DNA from 4 places in the Streptomyces sp. RG80 genome. Region 2 is predicted to be linked to each of the others. Evidence: riboswitches for the same ligand, from Rfam matches in the RefSeq annotation. Region 2 holds a riboswitch; each other region holds the start of a gene.

Evidence for each region. Region 2 has a riboswitch for cyclic di-AMP ahead of ABKA17_RS29270 (transglycosylase family protein). Riboswitches for the same ligand answer to the same signal wherever they lie in the genome.
Region 1: another riboswitch for cyclic di-AMP. It lies ahead of ABKA17_RS08935 (M23 family metallopeptidase); the one in region 2 lies ahead of ABKA17_RS29270 (transglycosylase family protein).
Region 3: another riboswitch for cyclic di-AMP. It lies ahead of ABKA17_RS10755 (M23 family metallopeptidase); the one in region 2 lies ahead of ABKA17_RS29270 (transglycosylase family protein).
Region 4: another riboswitch for cyclic di-AMP. It lies ahead of ABKA17_RS41930 (transglycosylase SLT domain-containing protein); the one in region 2 lies ahead of ABKA17_RS29270 (transglycosylase family protein).

The regions. Positions count from the first base shown of each region.
Region 1 is NZ_JBEAAJ010000002.1:623,469-628,358, reverse strand. Features, by position in the region: gene ABKA17_RS08945 (tyrosine-protein phosphatase) at 1-605, opposite strand, end outside; gene ABKA17_RS08940 (alpha-galactosidase) at 776-2,860, shown strand; cyclic di-AMP (ydaO/yuaA leader) riboswitch at 3,178-3,346, shown strand; gene ABKA17_RS08935 (M23 family metallopeptidase) at 3,349-4,314, shown strand; gene ABKA17_RS08930 (exo-rhamnogalacturonan lyase family protein) at 4,514-4,890, shown strand, end outside.
Region 2 is NZ_JBEAAJ010000008.1:515,562-520,451, forward strand. Features, by position in the region: gene ABKA17_RS29260 (recombinase family protein) at 1-257, shown strand, start outside; gene ABKA17_RS29265 (transglycosylase family protein) at 531-1,475, shown strand; cyclic di-AMP (ydaO/yuaA leader) riboswitch at 1,675-1,864, shown strand; gene ABKA17_RS29270 (transglycosylase family protein) at 1,868-2,563, shown strand; gene eno (phosphopyruvate hydratase) at 2,908-4,188, shown strand; gene ABKA17_RS29280 (FtsB family cell division protein) at 4,291-4,767, shown strand; gene ABKA17_RS29285 (DUF501 domain-containing protein) at 4,815-4,890, shown strand, end outside.
Region 3 is NZ_JBEAAJ010000003.1:121,313-126,202, reverse strand. Features, by position in the region: gene ABKA17_RS10770 (bifunctional acetate--CoA ligase family protein/GNAT family N-acetyltransferase) at 1-626, opposite strand, end outside; gene ABKA17_RS10765 (HPr family phosphocarrier protein) at 826-1,107, shown strand; gene ABKA17_RS10760 (GntR family transcriptional regulator) at 1,267-1,962, opposite strand; gene ABKA17_RS10755 (M23 family metallopeptidase) at 2,150-2,914, opposite strand; cyclic di-AMP (ydaO/yuaA leader) riboswitch at 2,927-3,092, opposite strand; gene ABKA17_RS10750 (M16 family metallopeptidase) at 3,283-4,671, opposite strand; gene ABKA17_RS10745 (M16 family metallopeptidase) at 4,668-4,890, opposite strand, start outside.
Region 4 is NZ_JBEAAJ010000015.1:205,683-210,572, forward strand. Features, by position in the region: gene ABKA17_RS41915 (glycoside hydrolase family 53 protein) at 14-1,165, opposite strand; gene ABKA17_RS41920 (HAD family hydrolase) at 1,504-2,337, shown strand; gene ABKA17_RS41925 (hypothetical protein) at 2,334-2,591, shown strand; gene ABKA17_RS41930 (transglycosylase SLT domain-containing protein) at 2,588-3,034, opposite strand; cyclic di-AMP (ydaO/yuaA leader) riboswitch at 3,038-3,223, opposite strand; gene ABKA17_RS41935 (CocE/NonD family hydrolase) at 3,429-4,890, opposite strand, start outside.

The DNA.
Region 1 (4,890 bases), on a different contig from region 2:
CTGCTGCGGTGCACCTTGTAGCGGCGGTGCTTGGCGTTGGACTCCAGGTAGTCGGCGAGGATCGCCTCCCGCTCCACACCGAGGGCGAGCAGCGTCACCGCTATGGAGAGGCCCGCGCGATCCTTGCCCGCCGCGCAGTGCATCAGCGCGGGGACGCTGTCGCCGGCGAGGGAGTGCAGGACACGGGAGTGCTCGGCGGTGCGCTCCGTCACGATCTTGCGGTACGAGGAGATCATCCGGTTCGCGGCCTTGTCGTCGCCGAGGATCTCGCGCAGCTGCTCGATCTCGCCGTCCCGGACCATCTTCCAGAACTCCGCGCCGTCCGCCGGGTCGCTCAGCGGAAGGTTCACATTGCGCACGCCCGGCAGCTCGACGTCGGGCCCCTCCAGCTTCTGGTCCGACGCGTTACGGAAGTCGAAGATCGTGTGCAGCCCGAGGGAGGAGAGGAACTCGGTGTCCTCGTCGGTCGCGTGCGCCAGGTGACCGCTGCGGAACAGCACTCCGTACCGCACCCGCCGGCCGTCCACTGTCGGCAGTCCACCCACGTCACGGAAGTTGCGGACTCCGGCCAGTTCGGGCTCGGTCGACGGGATCTGCTGCGTCACGGGGGCTCCTCCCAGTCGGCTCCGTCGCCGCGGCTCGTCGACGGGCACCCCCTCGACGATACGACATCGATTCCTGGGGCAATCAGTTGTCCACAGGCGTTGCATCAAGGCACAAAAGCCCTTGATGATGTTGGTGATTGAGCGTCGCTGTTCGTATCTGTGAGGGTTTGATGCTGGAGATCTCCGAAACCGGCCGCACGTGGCTCCTCTCCGGGCCTGCCAGCAGTTATGCCGTCCACCTCACCGAGGACGACGTACTGCTGCACCTGCACTGGGGCTCCAGAATCGCGCTCGCCGACGCCGAGGCCCTCGCCGCCCGGCCGCTGCCCGCCGAACGGGGCTTCGAGTCGCCGCTCGACGGCCGTGAGGAGTACCCCGTCGAGGGCGGCCCCCGCTTCGTACGGCCCGCGCTGTCGGTACGCACCGACACCCGCCGCGGCACCGAGTGGACCTTCGAGTCGTACGAGACCTCCGACGCCCCCGAGGGAGCCGAACTGCGGCTCCGCTTCCGTGACGGCGGGCTCGCGATCACGCTGCACCACCGGATGCGCGGGGACGTCGTGGAGCGGTGGGTGGGCCTGGACAACCAGGGGCCCGAGACCGTGGAGCTGCTGCGCGCCGACTCCGCCACCTGGACGCTGCCCGAGCGCGAGGACTGGCGGCTGTCCCATCTGCACGGCCGCTGGGCCGCCGAGTCCCGGCTCACGAGCGCGCCCCTCACCTACGGAGAGAAGGTCATCGGCAGCCGCCGCGGCCACACCGGGCACCAGTACCTGCCGTGGGTCGCGCTGGACACGGACGCCACCGAGGAGCGCGGCGAGGTCTACGGCTGCGCCCTCGGCTGGTCGGGCTCCTGGCGGATCGCGGTGGCCCAACTCGCCGACGCGCGCGTGCAGATCACCGGCGGCGCCGGTTACGACGACTCGGGTCTGCTGCGACTGGCGGCGGGGGAGTCCTTCACCACGCCCGTCTTCGCCGGACTGTGGAGCGAGGGCGGCTTCGGCGGCGCGAGCCGGGCCTGGCACGCCTACCAGCGGGACCACGTGATCCCGGACGCCGACCAGGACCGGCCGGTGCTGTTCAACTCCTGGGAGGCCACCGAGTTCGACATCTCCGAGGAGCAGCAGGGCACCCTCGCCCGGCGGGCCGCCGCCATCGGCGTCGAGCTGTTCGTGGTCGACGACGGCTGGTTCGGCGCCCGCACCAGCGACCGCGCCGGGCTCGGCGACTGGACGCCCAACCCCGACCGCTTCCCCGGCGGTCTGAAGCCCCTCGCCGACTACGTCCACGCCCTCGGGATGCAGTTCGGCATCTGGGTCGAGCCCGAGATGGTCAATCCCGACAGCGAGCTGTACCGCGCGCACCCCGACTGGGTGCAGTACCAGCCGGGGCGGAAGCGGACGGAGTCCCGCAACCAGCTCGTGCTGAACCTCGCCCGCGAGGACGTCCAGGAGTACCTCTGGGGACAGCTCGACGCGCTCCTGACCAGCGCCCCGATCGACTACGTGAAGTGGGACTTCAACCGCTCCTTCACCGACGCCGGCTGGCCCGGCGAGCCCTACCCCCAGCGGCTCTGGATCGACCACGTGCACGCCTTCTACGCCCTCCTGGACCGACTCAGGGCCGCGCACCCCGGGGTCGCCTTCGAGTCCTGCTCGGGCGGCGGCGGCCGGATCGACCTCGGCGTCCTGAGCCGCACGGACCAGGTGTGGACCTCCGACAACACCGACCCCCTCGACCGGCTCGCCATCCAGCACGGCTTCAGCCAGATCCATCCCGCGCGCGTGATGGCCGCCTGGGTGACCGACAGTCCGAACGCCATGCTCAACGGCCGGGTCAGCTCGCTGCGGTTCCGGTTCGTGAGCGCCATGGCCGGGGTGCTCGGCGTCGGCGGTGACCTCACCCAGTGGACCGAGGAGGAACTCGCCGAGGCCCGCGCGTGGGTGGACCTGTACAAGGAGATCCGGCCCCTGGTGCAGCGCGGCGACCTCCACCGGCTGCGGCCGCCGAAGGGCGGGCTGAGCGCGGTGCAGTACGTCCTCGGGGACGAGACGGTCGTCCTCGCCTGGCTCCAGGCGCAGAGCTACGGCGAGCCCGTACCGGCGCTGCGGCTGCGCGGGCTCGACCCGACAGCGGCGTACGAATGTCTCGAAACGGGCGAAATTCACAGGGGTGCCGTATTGCTGCATCACGGACTTCGTACCGGATTGCGGGGCGACCTGGATGCGGTAGTTATCCGGCTGCGCCGTATCTGAGTCATCTGTCCGAATTGGCGCCTTCCTTCGTGTTGCGATGCCTTCATTCCAACTCGCTCTGGAATAAGGCAACCTGTGAATCCGGCACGTGAGGAGCGTCATATCCGTGACCGTGCGTCGCCCGTCATGTTCACGTAATTCCCGTGGTTTTCCAGGGGTTTTGCGGGGCGGGCGCCGTGCGCAATTCACTCAGGGTGACCGGTAATTCTCACAGCGGATCAAGAGGAACGCATTCAGGCGGAACCACTTACTTGTCCCTTTGCGTCTTGCTCGCTTACGTTCGCCATCAATCCGGACGGACGCCTAATCCTGCCGCCGCCCGGGGACCGCACAACTCACCCGTGAACGGCAGGAGCGGGGGACCCACAGGTACAAACGCCTGTTCCGGTCTCCGGAACGGCTAGGGGTTAAGTCGCACTTCGGTGCGGCCGGGCATCTCCAGCTCGCACCCGACAGCTCACCTCGTAGGCGCCGGAGAGGAAATCGCCATGCCCGCGAAGGGTAAGCACCGCCGCCCGAAGGCCCAGCGCCTGACCCGCTCGATCGCCGTCGCCGGCACCGGTGGTGCCGCGCTCGCCCTGCCGCTGATCGGTGCCGCAGGCGCCCACGCGGCCACCCCGCAGTCCGTTTCCGGAAAGGCAGTCCAGTCCCTTCCGGTCGCCGGGAAGACGGTCACCGAGAAGGCGGCCGCCGAGAAGAAGGCCGCGGAGAAGAAGAGCGCCGCGAACACCGCGACCGTGCACACCTATTCGGTGCGGGCCGGTGACTACCTCTCGAAGATCGCCGACGAGCAGAACGTCAGCGGTGGCTGGCAGAAGCTCTACTCGGACAACCGTGAGGCCGTCGGCTCCGACCCGTCGATGATCCACCCCGGTCTGAAGCTGAGCATCGGCAAGAAGGCCGCCGCGAGCACGGAGAAGTCGAAGAGCGCCGAGAAGTCCTCGTCCTCGTCGTCCGATTCGTCCTCCTCCAAGTCCTCCTCGTCGAAGTCGAACACGACGGCCGCCACCCAGAGCAGCGACTCGACCGGCACGAGCAGCTCCAGCGCCTTCACCCTCCCGGTGGCCGGTGCCACCGTCGGTACCCCGTACCGGATGTCCGGCAGCATGTGGTCCAGCGGCTACCACACGGGCGTCGACTTCGTCGTCCCGACCGGTACCTCGCTCAAGGCCGTGGGCGCGGGCACCGTCGTCTCCGCCGGCTGGGGCGGCGCGTACGGCAACCAGGTCGTCATCAAGCTCGCCGACGGCTACTACGCCCAGTACGCCCACCTCTCCTCGCTCTCGGTCTCGTCCGGCCAGACCGTCACCGAGGGCCAGCAGGTCGGCCTCTCCGGCGCGACCGGCAACGTGACCGGTCCGCACCTGCACTTCGAGATCCGCACCACCCCGGACTACGGCTCGGACGTGGACCCGATCGCCTACCTCCGCGCGAAGGGCGTCTCCGTCAGCTGACGCCCTCCCCCTGTGCCACCGAAGGCCGGACCCCGATCCCCGGGTCCGGCCTTCGGTGTTCGCTCTTGCGGTTTCATGATCACTTTATTGCGTTCTTGTGGCGCGGCTGTTCAAAGCGTCGACAGCGAGGGGAGGGTGGGGACACAGTGATCTCCGTAGTGATGCAAGCGCTTTCTATCGGCATCTTCCGGAGGTCCCCGTGCCCGGCGTCGACCGACGCACCGTCATCAAGGGCGCCGCAGCCGCGGCCGCCGCAGCCCAGTTCTCCTGGGGCCTGTCCCGCACCGCCGCCGCGGCCGACGCGGACGACACCGAACTCCACTGGCTGGAGGGCGCGACGCCCGACGCCCACGCCGGTACCACCTGGGGCGTGCCGTGGGCCCGCGGTACGTACCGGCCGGAGCAGGACTTCCAGCTGACGACCGCCGCCGGCGACGACGTCCCCGTCCAGAGCTGGGTCACCGGCCACTGGCCCGACGGCTCGGTGAAGTGGACCGCGCACGCGATCGCGCCCGGCGCCCCGAAGGCCTCCGCGTACAAGCTCGCGGCGGGCAGCCCGGCGGCCCCCGAGCAGAA
Region 2 (4,890 bases):
AGTGGCATGAGAGGACCGGGACGCCCGTCCCCGCCGAAGTACCGGAGCGGGCCTGGCCTGCCGTCGAGGAACTGATGACGGCCTACTTCCGGCGTCGCCAGTTCGCGCGCGTCGCCGTGGATGTCCGGACCCAGGTGAACGGGATTCTGCACCGACTGCGTACCGGGACGAGCTTCCTGCACGCTATGGCCCGTGGACCCTTGCCAAGGACCGGCAGAACACCTGGTTCAAGAAGGGCTTCTGGCCCGTCCTCGTGAGCCATTTGAACTCCAGGGGCGAGAGTTCGCCGGTTCGGCGCGAACCGCTGGTCCCACCTCTCCGCATCACCACGGCAGTTGCGCTGGATCCGGCACAACGTGACACGCCTTCAACTCTGTGATCTTCACGTGATCTACGCGGCATTAACTTGTGACAAGTGATCGACTGCCGATACGTTCACGCATCAGCGTGGCGACTCGCTTCACCCGCAGCACTCGTTCCACCCGCTGCATCGCCACGCCGGTCACAGTCGTCTCGCGAAAGGTCACCGCATGCTCACCGGGAACGGTCGTCACCGTCGCCCCCGTCAGGCTCCGGCACTTCTCGTCGCGGCCGGGGTGACCGGCTCCGCCATCGCGATTCCGTTGCTCGGCGCCTCCGGCGCGAGCGCGGCCGACGGGAACACCTGGGATCAGGTCGCCAAGTGCGAGACCGACGGTTCCTGGAGTGCGAACGACGGTGACGGCTACTACGGCGGGCTCAAGCTCTCCCAGGAGTACTGGGAGAAGTACGGCGGCCTCGACTTCGCCGCCAGTGCCGACCTCGCCAGCCGCAACCAGCAGATAGCCGTCGCCGAGAAGGTCCTCGCGGACCAGGGCGTCGGCGTCTGGGGCGCCTGCGGTCTGCTCAACGGGCTGAGCAAGGACTCGGGCTCGGCCGACGTCGACACCGGCGTCGCGAGCGGTTCACCGTCCGCCTCGGCGAACGACTCCTCCGGTTCATCCGATTCATCCGAGTCCTCCGACTCATCCGGTCTGTCCAACTCCTCCGGATCATCCGACTCGTCCGAGTCCTCCAGTTCGACCGAGTCGTCCGGCGATCCCTCGTCGTCACCGTCCAGCGATGCGGACAAGTCCGCCAAGTCGGACAGCTCCGGCTCCGCTTCGGGCGACTCTCAGTCTTCCGACAGCTCATCCACAGATGCGACCAAGGATGACGAATCGGACAACTCCTGGCAGGAAGGCGGCTCTTCGAGCCTGGTCGACACCGGCGCCCTCGCCGCCCCCTCCGAGGGCACCGGCCGGCACCGTGGCGCGAGCGCCGAGGAGGGGTCGTACACCGTCCGCTCCGGCGACACCCTCGCCTCCATCGCCGACTCCCTTGACCTCGACGGCGGATGGCGTCGGCTCTACGCCGAGAACGAGCAGGTCATCGGCGCCGACCCGAGCGACATCGTGCCGGGGCAGACCCTCTCTCTCGGTAGCGAAAAGGGCTAAATCCCTAGGAGAAAGCCCCGAGTTCGCGTCACGCTTCGCCAGTAAATGTCCGGTTTGGCGAAAGTGTGGGATGAGTCTCAGAAGCCCTGATCGTCTTTGAAATCCCCCGGGTTCCGTGTCTACGGTCAACACCGCTCGTCACCACGAGCCCCGGCTGCCGCAACGCCGAATCCTGCCAGCGGCTGTACGGGAACAGTCGTCGCGTCAAGCGCCGTAGGCAGGAGCGGGGGACCCAAGGTAAGTGCCGGGCCCGGCGGTTGAGGCAACTCGACGGCGGGACCGGCTTGGGGTGAAGCCGCGCAGTGCGCCGAAAGGCGGACGAGCGCGGCCGGGCAACTCAACCGGCCCGAACCCGACAGCTCACCTCGCAGGCGTCGGTGAGGGGATCCACCATGCTGTTTTCCGGCAAGGGCAAGCACCGTCGTCCGTCCAAGGCCACCCGCGCCGCCGCGCTCGCCGGCGTCACCGGTGTCGCCATCGCCGCCCCGCTGATGGCGGCCGGCAACGCCTCCGCCGCCACCGCCTCCGAGTGGGACGCCGTCGCCCAGTGCGAGTCGGGCGGCGACTGGTCCATCAACACCGGCAACGGCTACTACGGCGGTCTCCAGTTCTCCGCCTCCACCTGGGCCGCGTACGGCGGCACGGCGTACGCCTCGCAGGCCAACCAGGCCAGCAAGGCGCAGCAGATCGAGATAGCCGAGAAGGTCCTCGCGGGCCAGGGCAAGGGTGCCTGGCCGGTCTGTGGTGTGGGCCTGTCCAGTGCCGCGTACACCGGCGGCGGCAGCTCGTCCTCCTCCGGCGGCAGCTCCTCCAGCGACAGCGGCAGCAGCACCGGCACCCGCTCCTCCGAGCAGTCGACCTCCCGTTCCTCGGAGCGCGCGACCGCCAAGAAGACCGTCACCACCCCGACCGGCAAGAAGGTCAAGAAGGGCGACGGCGAGTACAAGGTCGTCAAGGGTGACACCCTCAGCTCGATCGCCGAGGAGCACGACGTCAAGGGCGGCTGGGCGAAGCTGTACAAGCTGAACAAGGACATCGTCGAGGACGCCGACCTGATCTACCCGGGTCAGCAGCTGCACCTCAAGTAAGACCCGGTCCTTCCCTCGGGCAGGACCCAGCTGAACCACAGTGCCCTCACATCCGTGGTCCTCATACTGAAGGCCTCGTGAGGGTCCCCCCGTCCCCACGGGCTCCCCGCTCCGGTGCGTGTTCCCCCGTACGCACCGGGGCGGGGTTTTCTCTGCCCCGGTCCACGTCGTGTCTTCCGGCGTGTTTCCCGAAGCGTCTTTGTTCCGTTCGGAAACAATTTACTCTCGGTTCTGTCCACGGGGCGGTCCACGCGGTGGCTGATCGCCCCGGGCCGGTTAGGCTCGTCTCGCAGAGCCGCTGCGGCAGTGCCGTAGCCGCGTCACATCCCAAGAAGGAGATGCTCGTGCCGTCCATCGACGTCGTCGTAGCCCGGGAAATCCTCGACTCACGAGGCAACCCCACCGTCGAGGTCGAGGTCGGCCTCGACGACGGCAGCACGGGTCGTGCCGCCGTTCCGTCCGGCGCCTCCACGGGCGCCTTCGAGGCCATCGAGCTCCGTGACGGTGACCCGAACCGCTACCAGGGCAAGGGTGTCGAGAAGGCCGTCCTCGCCGTCATCGAGCAGATCGGCCCGGAGCTCGTCGGTTACGACGCCACCGAGCAGCGCCTGATCGACCAGGCGATGTTCGACCTGGACGCCACCGACAACAAGGGCTCGCTCGGCGCCAACGCCATCCTCGGCGTCTCCCTCGCCGTCGCGCACGCCGCCTCCGAGGCCAGCGACCTGCCGCTCTTCCGCTATCTGGGCGGCCCGAACGCGCACCTGCTGCCCGTTCCGATGATGAACATCCTGAACGGCGGCTCGCACGCCGACTCCAACGTGGACATCCAGGAGTTCATGATCGCCCCGATCGGCGCGGAGTCCTTCTCCGAGGCGCTGCGCTGGGGCGCCGAGGTCTACCACACCCTCAAGAAGGTGCTGAAGACCAAGGGCCTGTCCACCGGCCTCGGCGACGAGGGCGGCTTCGCCCCGAACCTGGAGTCCAACCGCGCCGCCCTCGACCTCATCCTCGAGGCCATCAAGGAGGCCGGTTACACCCCCGGCGAGCAGATCGCCCTCGCCCTCGACGTCGCCGCCTCCGAGTTCTACAAGGACGGCGTCTACACCTTCGAGGGCAAGGACCGCTCCGCCGCCGAGATGACGGAGTACTACGCCGAGCTCGTCGAGGCGTACCCGCTCGTCTCCATCGAGGACCCGCTGTTCGAGGACGACTGGGCCGGCTGGAACACCATCACCGAGAAGCTCGGCGACAAGGTCCAGATCGTCGGCGACGACCTCTTCGTCACCAACCCCGAGCGCCTGGCCCGCGGCATCGAGGAGGGCTCCGCCAACGCCCTGCTCGTCAAGGTCAACCAGATCGGTTCGCTGACCGAGACCCTGGACGCCGTCGAGATGGCCCAGCGCAACGGCTTCAAGTGCATGATGTCCCACCGCTCCGGCGAGACCGAGGACGTCACCATCGCCGACCTCGCCGTCGCGGTGAACTGCGGTCAGATCAAGACCGGCGCCCCGGCCCGCTCGGACCGCGTCGCCAAGTACAACCAGCTCCTGCGCATCGAGGAGATCCTCGACGACGCCGCGGTCTACGCCGGCCGCAGCGCGTTCCCGCGCTTCAAGGGCTGATCTCGGCAGGGCTAAGGCTTAGCCAGTCGTACGTACGTCCCCGTACCCGGTCCCGTACCGTGTGCGGGGACGTACGCGCGTGTGAGAAGGAGAGATGGGGACATGGCCGTCAAGGACCGGGACCGTTTCTCCACCGCGACCAGGATCCGGCTGCTCGGCGAGCAGACCGCGGCCCGCGTCTACCGCTCCCAGACCAGACGGCAGGCCCGCCGCTCCCGGCTGACCGGCCGCGCCGCGCTGCTCGCGCTGGTGCTGTGCTCGCTGGTGGTCGCGCTCGCCTACCCGATAAGGCAGTACGTCTCCCAGCGCGCCGAGATCGCCGACCTCCAGCGGCAGCAGGAGCAGGCCCGGCAGCGGGTCGAGCAGCTGCGGGACGTCAAGGCGCGCTGGCAGGACGACGCGTACGCCGAGCAGCGGATCCGTGAGCGGCTGCACTATGTGATGCCGGGGGAGACGGGGTTCATCGTCGTCGACCCGGGTGCGGCGCGGCAGTCGCGCGCCGATCTGGGGGCGGCCGACCGTCCCTGGTACTCGAACGTCTGGGACGGCGTCGACAAGTCCGACGCCTCCGACCAGTGACCTGATCCAGAGCTCGACCAGTGAACCTGACCCAGAGAAAGACAGGCATGGAAACGCCCCCGCCGACCACTTTGCGCACCGAGCCGACCGACGCCGACGTCGAGGCCTTCAAGCAGCAGCTCG
Region 3 (4,890 bases), on a different contig from region 2:
AGCCGCTCCACGGACCGCCCCTCCGCGCGCTGTTCGCGCGCGTACTGCACGGCGAGGGAGCGGTCGGTGGGTTCGAGGTCGAACTCCAGGCGGACGACGCCGTCCTCGAAGCTGCGCTTCTGGGTGTACCCGGCGTCCGTGAAGACCTTGATCATCTTATTGTTGGCGGGCAGCACCTCGGCGGCGAAGCGGCGGATGCCGCGCTCGCGGGCGACCGCGCCGATGTGTTCGAGGAGGGCGGAGGCGACGCCCCGGCCCTGGTGGGCGTCCTGGACGAGGAAGGCGACCTCGGCCTCGTCGGCCGGTGCGGACGCGGGCGTTCCATCGGAGCCGATGCGGTCGTAGCGTACGGTGGCGATGAACTCGCCGCCGACTGTGGCTGCGAGACCCACCCGGTCCACAAAGTCGTGGTGCGTGAAGCGGTGGACGTCCTTGGCGGACAGGCGAGGGTACGGCGCGAAGAAGCGGTAGTACTTCGACTCGTCGGAGACCTGCTCGTAGAAGCTGACCAGGCGCTCGGCGTCATCAACGGTGATGGGGCGGATGCGCGCGGTGCCGCCGTCGCGCAGCACCACGTCGGCTTCCCAGTGTGCGGGGTACTCGTGCCGGTCCGGCGAGCTCTGCATGGGCCCCAGATTACGGCTCGCGTACGACAACGGCGCGAGGCAGTCTGTGGAGAACGCAAGAGGATCGCTCAAGGACGGGAGTCGGACCGAGGCCGCGGTCCGACGACCCACCCCGGACAGGACGAAGGTCCGCTCCGGAGACACTTCATGTTGTGGGAAACTGGTCTAGACAACCCTGAACACCGAAGGGCAGCATCACATGGCTGAGCGCCGCGTCAACGTCGGCTGGGCCGAGGGCCTTCACGCCCGCCCCGCTTCCATCTTCGTCCGGGCCGCCACGGCCTCCGGTATCCCCGTGACGATCGCCAAGGCCGACGGCAACCCCGTCAACGCGGCCTCCATGCTGGCGGTTCTGGGCCTCGGCGCCCAGGGCGGCGAGGAGATCGTGCTCGCCTCCGACGCCGAGGGCGCGGACGTCGCCCTCGACCGACTGGCGAAGCTGGTCTCCGAGGGTCTCGAGGAGCTCCCCGAGACCGTCTGATTCACCGGGGCCGTCCGATTCACGGCACCACGAAAGGGCTCGTCCGATTTCCGTCGGGCGGGCCCTTTCCGTTTTCTGCGCAGGTGCGGAGAATTCCCGGTCGCAGGCAGCAGAAATAATCCCCCGCGAATTACTTCCTCTTTGTATACGGCTCCCGTGTTAATGCCGCAGGCTCGGCATGTTTACGGGATGTTGCGAGTTCCTCACACGCTCCGGCCGCTCTCCCGGGCCGGCGAAACGGAGCCGGTGCGCGACCGTCGAGCGCTCGGTGTGCAGCGCCGTGACCGCACGCGCGCGGTCGCCGTCGCCGCGGGCCACCGCGTCGACGATCGCACCGTGCTCCGCCCAGGACTCGACGGGGTCGGCCGGCGCGTCCACGGCGTACATCCAGGAGATCTTGTGCCGCAGCTGGGTCAGCATCGAGGCGAGCGCGGGGCTGCCGGAGGCCTGGGCGAGCGTCTCGTGGAACCAGCCGCCCAGAGACCGCAGGTCGTCGCTGTTGCCCCGTCTGGCCCGCTCCTGGCCTAGCCTGACCAGTCCGCGCAGCACCTTGAGGTGCGCCTCGGTACGCCGCTGGGCGGCCCGGGAGGCGCCGAGCGGCTCCAGGAGCATGCGCATCTCCAGCAGGTCGGCGGCCTCCTGCTCGGTGGGTTCGGCCACGCACGCGCCCGCGTGCCGCCGGGTCACCACGAAGCCCTCGGCCTCCAGCGTGCGCAGGGCCTCCCGGACGGGGACGCGGGAGACGCCGTAGCGGCGGGCGAGGAGTTCCTCGGTGAGGCGGCTGCCGCGCTCGTAGACACCGGCGACGATGTCGTCCCTGATCGCGGTGCATACCGAGTGCGCCGGAATACGCATGACCGACCTCCGCTTTAATCCCCGTGAAACGTCGACGATTGACGTGTGTTCAGTGACTCTATTGCAAAGAGCGGGAATTTCCGATGGCGGGCCGGAATCCATGGATATTTTTTGGACAGCAACGCGACAGAAACGACGAAACCCCGGCTCGTGAGCCGGGGTTTCGAAGAGGTCTCGCGGTCCGTCGTCAGACGTTCACGCCGTGCGAGCGCAGGTAGGCGACGGGGTCGATGTCCGAGCCGTACTCCGCGGTCGTGCGGGCCTCGAAGTGCAGATGCGGCCCGGTGACGTTGCCGGTCGCGCCGGACAGGCCGATCTGCTGGCCCGGGGTGACCGTCTGGCCCACCGAGACACCGATGGACGACAGATGCCCGTACTGGGTGTACGTGCCGTCGTTCATCTTGATCACGACGTTGTTGCCGTAGGACCCGCCCCAGCCGGCCTCCACGACCGTGCCGGAGCCGACCGAGCGCACGGAGGTGCCGCTGGCGGCGTGGAAGTCGACGCCGGTGTGGCTGCCGGAGGACCAGACGGCGCCGCCGGCCTTGTAGCCGGTGGAGATGTACGAGCCCGAGATCGGGGAGACGAAGGTGTTGAGGCGCTTGCGCTCGGCGGCCGCGCGGGCGGCGCGCTCCTTGGCCTCGCGCTCCTTCTTGGCCTTGGCGGCGGCCTTCTTGCGCGCCTCCTCCTCGGCCTTCTGCTGCGCGGCCTCCAGGGCCGCCTGCTGCTGGGCCTCGGCCTGGGCGTCGATCTGGGCGGCGACCGAATCGCCGATGGTGATGACCGGGGTGAGTCCGGTCTGCTCGGCCGCGGGCTCCGCGGCGAGGGCCGGGGCGGCGAGGGTGCCGATGACGCCGGTGGTGGTGAGGGCCGCGACGCCCGCCACGCGAACGGTGCTGCGCTTCATCCGGCTCGGGGCGCGATGCTTCCCGGTGGGGCGCGTGAACGCCATGTAGTGGCTGGTCCTTTCCTTCCCTCTCGCCTACCGGGTTAGCTGACGGGTTCGGAGCAGGAAGGTCTCCTACGGACCCCCTCGCATGACGCGCGGGCGTCCGATTCACCCCAGGGACTACGGATGGGTCCCCGGCTCCCCTGGCTCGCGCCGTACGGGGACTCGGCGATGACTGTCCGGTGCCGCGGGCGCGGCGCACTGCCTGACGAACAGCCCGGACGAAGCTATGCGGGGCGACTTTCAATCCCCAAACGGATCAGGGTTTTTGTAGCGCATCCCACAGGGCAAACAGGCAACCAGCCTTCAATTCGGACATTAAGGGGCCCTGGTGACGCTTCAGTCACCAGGGCCCCTCCACGCGCGTGCCTCTACTCGGCGGTCACGACCGTCACTTCGCCGATGCCGAGGGCCTCCACGGGCTCCCTGATGGCGGACGCGTCGCCGACCAGGATCGTCACCAGACGGTCCACCGGGAAGGCGTTGACGGCGGCCGCGGTGGCCTCCACGGTGCCGGTGGCGGCGAGCTGCCGGTACAGGGTGGCCTGGTAGTCGTCGGGCAGGTGCTGCTCGACCTGGTCGGCCAGCGTGCTCGCGACGGCCGCCGCCGTCTCGTACTTCAGCGGGGCCACCCCGACCAGGTTCTGCACCGCGACGTCGCGCTCGGCGTCGGTGAGCCCCTCCGCGGCGAGGGTGCGCAGCACCTTCCACAGGTCGTCCAGGGCGGGACCGGTGTTGGGGGTGTCCACGGAACCGCTGATGGCGAGCATCGCGGCGCCGGTGCCTTCGGGGCCGGACCTGAGGACCTGCCCGAACGAGCGCACGCCGTAGGTGTAGCCCTTCTCCTCGCGCAGGACACGGTCCAGGCGGGAGGTGAGGGTGCCGCCGAGGCAGTACGTGCCGAGCACCTGCGCGGGCCACACGCGGTCGTGCCGGTCGGCGCCGATCCGGCCGATCAGCAGCTGCGTCTGCACGGCGCCGGGGCGGTCCACGATGACGACCCGGCCGGTGTCGTCGGCGGTGATCGGCGGCACCGGCCTCGGCTCGGCCGAGGAGCCGGTCCACGAGCCGAGGGTGTCGCCGAGCAGCTCGTCGAGGTCGGTGCCGGTGAGGTCGCCGACGACCACGACGGTGCCGGTGGCGGGGCGCACGTGCTTCTCGTAGAAGGCGCGTACGGCCGCCGAGTCGATGTTCCGGACGGTGTCCTCGGTGCCCTGGCGCGGGCGGGACATGCGCAGGTCCGCCGGGAACAGGGTCCTGGAGAGCTCCTTGGCGGCCCGGCGGGAGGGGTTGGCCAGCTCGTGCGGGATCTCGTCGAGCCGGTTGGTGACCAGCCGCTCGACCTCGCTGTCCGCGAACGCGGGCGCCCTGAGCGCGTCGGCCAGCAGACCGAGCGCCTTGGGCAGGCGGGAGACCGGGACCTCCAGGCTCAGCCGTACGCCGGGATGGTCGGCGTGCGCGTCGAGGGTGGCGCCGCAGCGCTCCAGCTCGGCGGCGAACTCCTCGGCGGTGTGCTTGTCGGTGCCCTCCGAGAAGGCCCGCGCCATGATCGTGGCCACACCGTCGAGGCCGGCCGGCTCGGCGTCCAGCGGGGCGTCCAGGAGGACCTCGACGGCGACGACCTGCTGGCCGGGACGGTGGCAGCGCAGGACGGTGAGGCCGTTGTCGAGCGTGCCGCGCTCGGGGGCCGGGAAGGCCCATGGCCGCGCCTCGCCCGCCTGCGGCTGGGGGTGGAATTCCATCGTGGCGAGCTCGGTCACTTGGCCGCCTCCTCGTTCTTGTCGCCGGCTTCGACGGTGGCCTCGGCCTCGGGGTCCTCCGGGGGATCCGCGTCCTCGGCGGTCTCCGCGGAGACGGGTTCGTAGACGAGCACCGCGCGGTTGTCCGGGCGCAGGCGGGCCTTGGCGACCTCCTGGACCTCCTCGGCGGTCACCTCGAGGACGCGGTTGACGGCCGTGAGGGCGAGCTGCGGGTCGCCG
Region 4 (4,890 bases), on a different contig from region 2:
ACTGGAGAGGGCCCTACGACCGGTAGCGGCCCAGCGTCCTCAGACCCGGCAGCGCGCGGTCGTCGAAGTCGAACAGCGCCAGGTTCTCCCAGGCGTTGCCCGAGCCCGGGTCCTGCGGGTCCCAGCCGCTGCCGGCGCGGTAGGTCCACGCGCCTTCCCAGTAGCAGTAGCCGAGGCCCTGTCCGTCGGGGACGGCGGCGGCGAGGTCGGCCACCGCGCGCAGCCAGGCGGCCTGGCCCTCGGGGGTGGCGGGGAAGCCGGGGGTGAGCTGTGAGGGGCTGTTGAGGATGTCGTTGATGTCGTCCTCGCTGCCCAGCGTGAAGGGGTACGCGGTCTCGGCGATGACGACGGGCTTGCCGTAACGGGCCGTGAGATCGGCGAAGTTGGCGGCCGCCGTCTCCAGGCCGCCGTGCCAGAACGGGTAGTACGACTGGGCGATGATGTCGAAGTCGACGCCGTAGGACACCACGTTGTCGAACCACCAGCGGGACGTGCCGTTGTCGCCGCCGGCGGCGATGTGCAGCATCGTGCGGACGCGGGGCGTGGTGTCGCGGGCCGCGCTCAGCCCCGCCTTGAGCAGCGCGGTGAGGTTGCCCCAACCACCGCTGTCGGCACCCCAGTTCTTGCCCTCGGGCCAGAGCAGGCCGCCGTTGATCTCGTTGCCGACCTGGACGAGGTCGGCCGGCGTGCCCTGTCGCCGCAGGGCGCCGAGCACATCGGCCGTGTGGTCGTACACGGCCCGGGTGAGTCCGGTGGCGTCCAGGTCCGCCCAGGCGGCCGGCTTGGTCTGGTGCGCCGGGTCGGCCCAGGTGTCGGAGTAGTGGAAGTCGATCCAGATGCCGATGCCGGCTCGTCTCAGGCGGCGGGCGAGCGGCAGGACACGCGCCTTGTCGTTGTAGCCGTCGACCGGGTTCACCCACACCTTCAGCCGGGCGTGGGTGATTCCCGCCCGGGCCAGGAGCCGGACCGGGTCCTCGCGGTGGCCGTCGGCGGTGCGGTAAACGGCGCCGTGGGCCTCGTTCTTGGGGAGCGAGGAGATGTCCATGGCGCGGATCTCCAGGCGCCGGCGCCCACCGGACGGGGTGGCGACCGCGGGTGCCGCCCCCAGTACGGGCACGGCCAGCGCGGCGGCTCCGGCAGCGGTGAGAACACTGCGTCTGCGCATCTCTCGGGTCCCTTCAACTGGCAGTCACAGGAAGATCGGCTCCAGGCATTCTGTGAGCGTGCACAGTTGGAACCGCAGCTGATCTCGTGAGCAACATGTAGGTAACCCGACACTCTCGTCAATGACAAGAGGTTGAAACGCTTCTCTTCTGTGCACGCTCACAGCTCCGCGCACAGCGCTGCACAGTCCCGTGGTCAGGGGCCGGTGGTGCGGGACTCCACTGGAGAGCACTTGAGAGCGTCAACGCCGGGAACCGGAGCGGTGGTCAACGCATGTGAAGGCTGCGCCCGTCCGGTTCCCGTCGAGTCGCTGGGGGTTTCCATCCGTATTCTCTGATCATGGCCGCACCCACCGCATATTCACTCATCGCCACTGACCTGGACGGGACCCTGCTCCGGGGCGACGACACGCTCTCCGACCGGTCGCTCGCCGCGCTCGCACGGGTGGCGGAGGCCGGGGCCCGGCATCTGGTGGTGACAGGCCGGCCCGCCCCGAGAGTGCGGCCGCTCCTCGACGACCTGGGCAGCACCGGGCTCGCGGTGTGCGGACAGGGTGCGCAGGTCTACGACGCCGGCGCGGACCGTCTGCTCTGGTCGGTCACCCTGGACCGGGAGTTGGCCGAGACCGCGCTCGGCAAGATCGAGGCCGAGGTGGGGCAGGTGTACGCCGCCGTCGACCAGGACGGCGTCGACGGGCTCACCCTCATCGAGCCCGGCTATCTGATGCCGCACCCGACCCTGCCCGCGGTCCGGGTCGACCGCCGTGACGACCTGTGGTGCGAGCCGATCAGCAAGGTGCTGCTACGCCATCCGTCGCTGTCCGACGACGAGTTGGCGGCGACCGCGCGCGGAGTCGTCGGTTCCCTCGCGACGGTGACGATGTCGGGCCCCGGCACCGTCGAACTCCAGCCATGCGGCATCACCAAGGCGACGGGCCTGGCGCTGGCCGCCGAGCACCTCGGCCTCGGCCCTCAACAGACCATCGCCTTCGGGGACATGCCCAACGACATCCCCATGTTCGACTGGGCGGCCCACGGCGTCGCGATGGCGAACGCCCACCCCGAACTCAAGGCGGTCGCCGACGAGACCACCCTCTCGAACGAGGACGACGGCATCGCCGTCGTCCTCGAGAGGCTGTTCCAGGGGAACCTGCTCGTGAACGGGGTCCGGTGAAGGTCGAGCTGACGGACGATCAGGCGCTCGTCCTGGCCGACTGGCTCGATCGGGTCATGCACCGGACGGAGTTCTCGGCGGTCGTCGACGACCGGGCCGTCTGGTCCCCGCTGCTTCGTATCAGCGGGTCGCTGGAGACGCAGTTGCCGTCGATCTTCGATGCCTCGTACGGCGAGCAACTGGAAGCGGCCCGCCGACGGTTGATCGGCGAGCTGGGTGACTTCGGCGAGTCACCCAGCGGTCACTCGTCCTAGTACGCGCCCCACACGTTGTCGATCGACCCGTACCGCTGCGCCGCGTAGTTGCAGGCGGCGGTGATGTTGGCGACCGGGTCGTACGAGTTCCACGAGGTGCCGGCCACGTGGTACGCCTGGAACGTCGGGTCGATGACCTGGAGCAGGCCCTTGGACGGGGTGCCCGCGGCCGCGTTGGAGTCCCAGTTGTTGATGGCCCACGGGTTGCCCGAGGACTCGCGGATGATGTTGCGGTAGATGCCGTCGTAGCTGCCGGGGATCCCGTTCTGGGCCATGACCTGGAGGGAGGCCCGGATCCAGCCGTCGAGGGTGTCGGAGTAGCCGAGCGAGGTGGCCGTGGCGACGGTCGGGGTGGCCGCGGAGGCGCTGGTCGCGCCGACGAGCGGGAGGGTGAGCAGGGCGAGGCCGGTGCCGGCGATCGCGAGCTTGCGGGGCAGACGCATGACGAAGTTCCTCTCCGGCGCCTGCGAGGTGAGCTGTCGGGTTCGGGCGGGAGCTGCCCGGCCATGCCGGAAGAAGGCATGACTTCACCCCGAGCCGTCCTCGTCTGTCATAAGACGTCCGGGTCCGGCGACTTACCTGGGTCCCCCGCTCCTGCCGTACGTGTTCTCGTGAGTGAGCGGTCTCGGGCGGCGGCAGGATTCGGCGTCCGCCCGGGCCCGGAACGTATGCGAGTGCACATGCCCGAAACAAGTACCGGATTCACAGATCGCACCTGTTGACCTTGGTGCGTGCTTTGTCGGCCCCTGAATTCCGGGGGTGACGGGTGGGCCGACGTGAGTCAACTCACGCGCGAGCGCAAGAACGGCAAAACGGGCAATGATGCCCAACTGGCAGTTAACCGGCGGCCCGTGGGATCCGCTTCTCCCACGTCCGGTGGAAGACCACCTCGCCGCCCTCCGCGCAGATCACCTCGTTGGTGGTCAGGAAGTGGTCCGCCCCGTCGCAGGCGATCTCCGAGCGCGTCCGCACGGTCGTGTCCCACGCCAGTTCGGGGCGGTGCAGCCGGATCGACCAGTCCGAGCGGGTGCGCGCCGACAGGGGATCGTCCTCCTGGATCGTGTACGTCTCCAGCGCGTCCTCGGTGAACTCGAGCCCGTCGGGGTACACGCGCGTGCCGCCGTACCGCGGGTCGACCTCGAGGCGCCACTCGCCCTTGGCGACATCACGCACGACCAGCCGCTCGGGGCGGGGTTCGTCGAGGGTGGCGGGGAAGTTCACACCGAGCGGCTCGGACTGCTCGGGTTCATCGAAGGTGATGTCCGAGGACGCCGCACGCGCGCGTACCGGCAGGTCGAGGAAGCTGCCCGCCGGGTCCAGGGAGAAGCCGGCCGCCGAGTCGGGCTGCGGCCAGATCCACGGCCAGTACGCGGAGGAGACGGCGAGCCGGATGCGGTGGCCGGGCGGGAAGACGTGCCCGATGCCGTTCAGCTCGAAGGCCACCTCCTGCGTGGCCCCCGGCTCCCACGGCACCGCACGGTCCCGCCCCAGCCGCGCCGACAGGTTCAGCACACCGCGCGTGACCAGCGTCGACGAGCCGTCCGGCGCCACGTCGCAGAGCCGGGCGACGATCTGCCCGCGCGGCACCTCCGAGGTCACCCGCAGCCGCACCCGCGGTCGCCCGAGCACCCACGTCTCCTCTCCCACTGCGAACTCGAAGCAGGCCGAGCGCGCGTCCTCCTCCCGCTGGTCCGGCGGCAGGTCGGCGTCGTTGCCGAACGGGAAGAAGCGGCCGGCGTCGACGCCGGTGTGCTGCGGGGACCGGACGAGCACGGGGGCGCCCTGGAGGCCGTAGGAGACCGTCGTGACGTGGGGGGAGGGCCAGGCCGGCTCGCCGACCCAGCGGCCGGGGAGGCTGTCGTACACCGTGGCCGGGCGGTGCGAGTCGCTGACGTAGGACCGCAGCAGCGGCTCGCGCATGATCCCGGTGTCCACGCCCTTCAGGTGCTGGTCCCACCAGCGCAGGGTCTCCTGGAGGAAGCCGATCGCCGGGCCCGGCGGCAGACCGCGGTCGGGGTACTGGTGGGACCAGGGGCCGATGAGCCCGCGTACGCGATCCGGCGGCAGGTGCTCGACCAGGCGCAGGACCGTGTCGCGGTACGGGTCGTGCCAGCCGCCCACCGCCAGGACGGCCGCGTCGATCGCGCCGTAGTCCTCGCAGACGCTGCCGTGCCGCCAGTAGTCGTCGCGGGTCTGGTGGGCCAGCCAGGTGTGGATGAAGGGATCGACGGCCTCCAGGCGCTTGAGCCACATGTCCCGCCACGCCTCGCCGGCGTAGAGCGGGTCCGGCGGGCGCGAG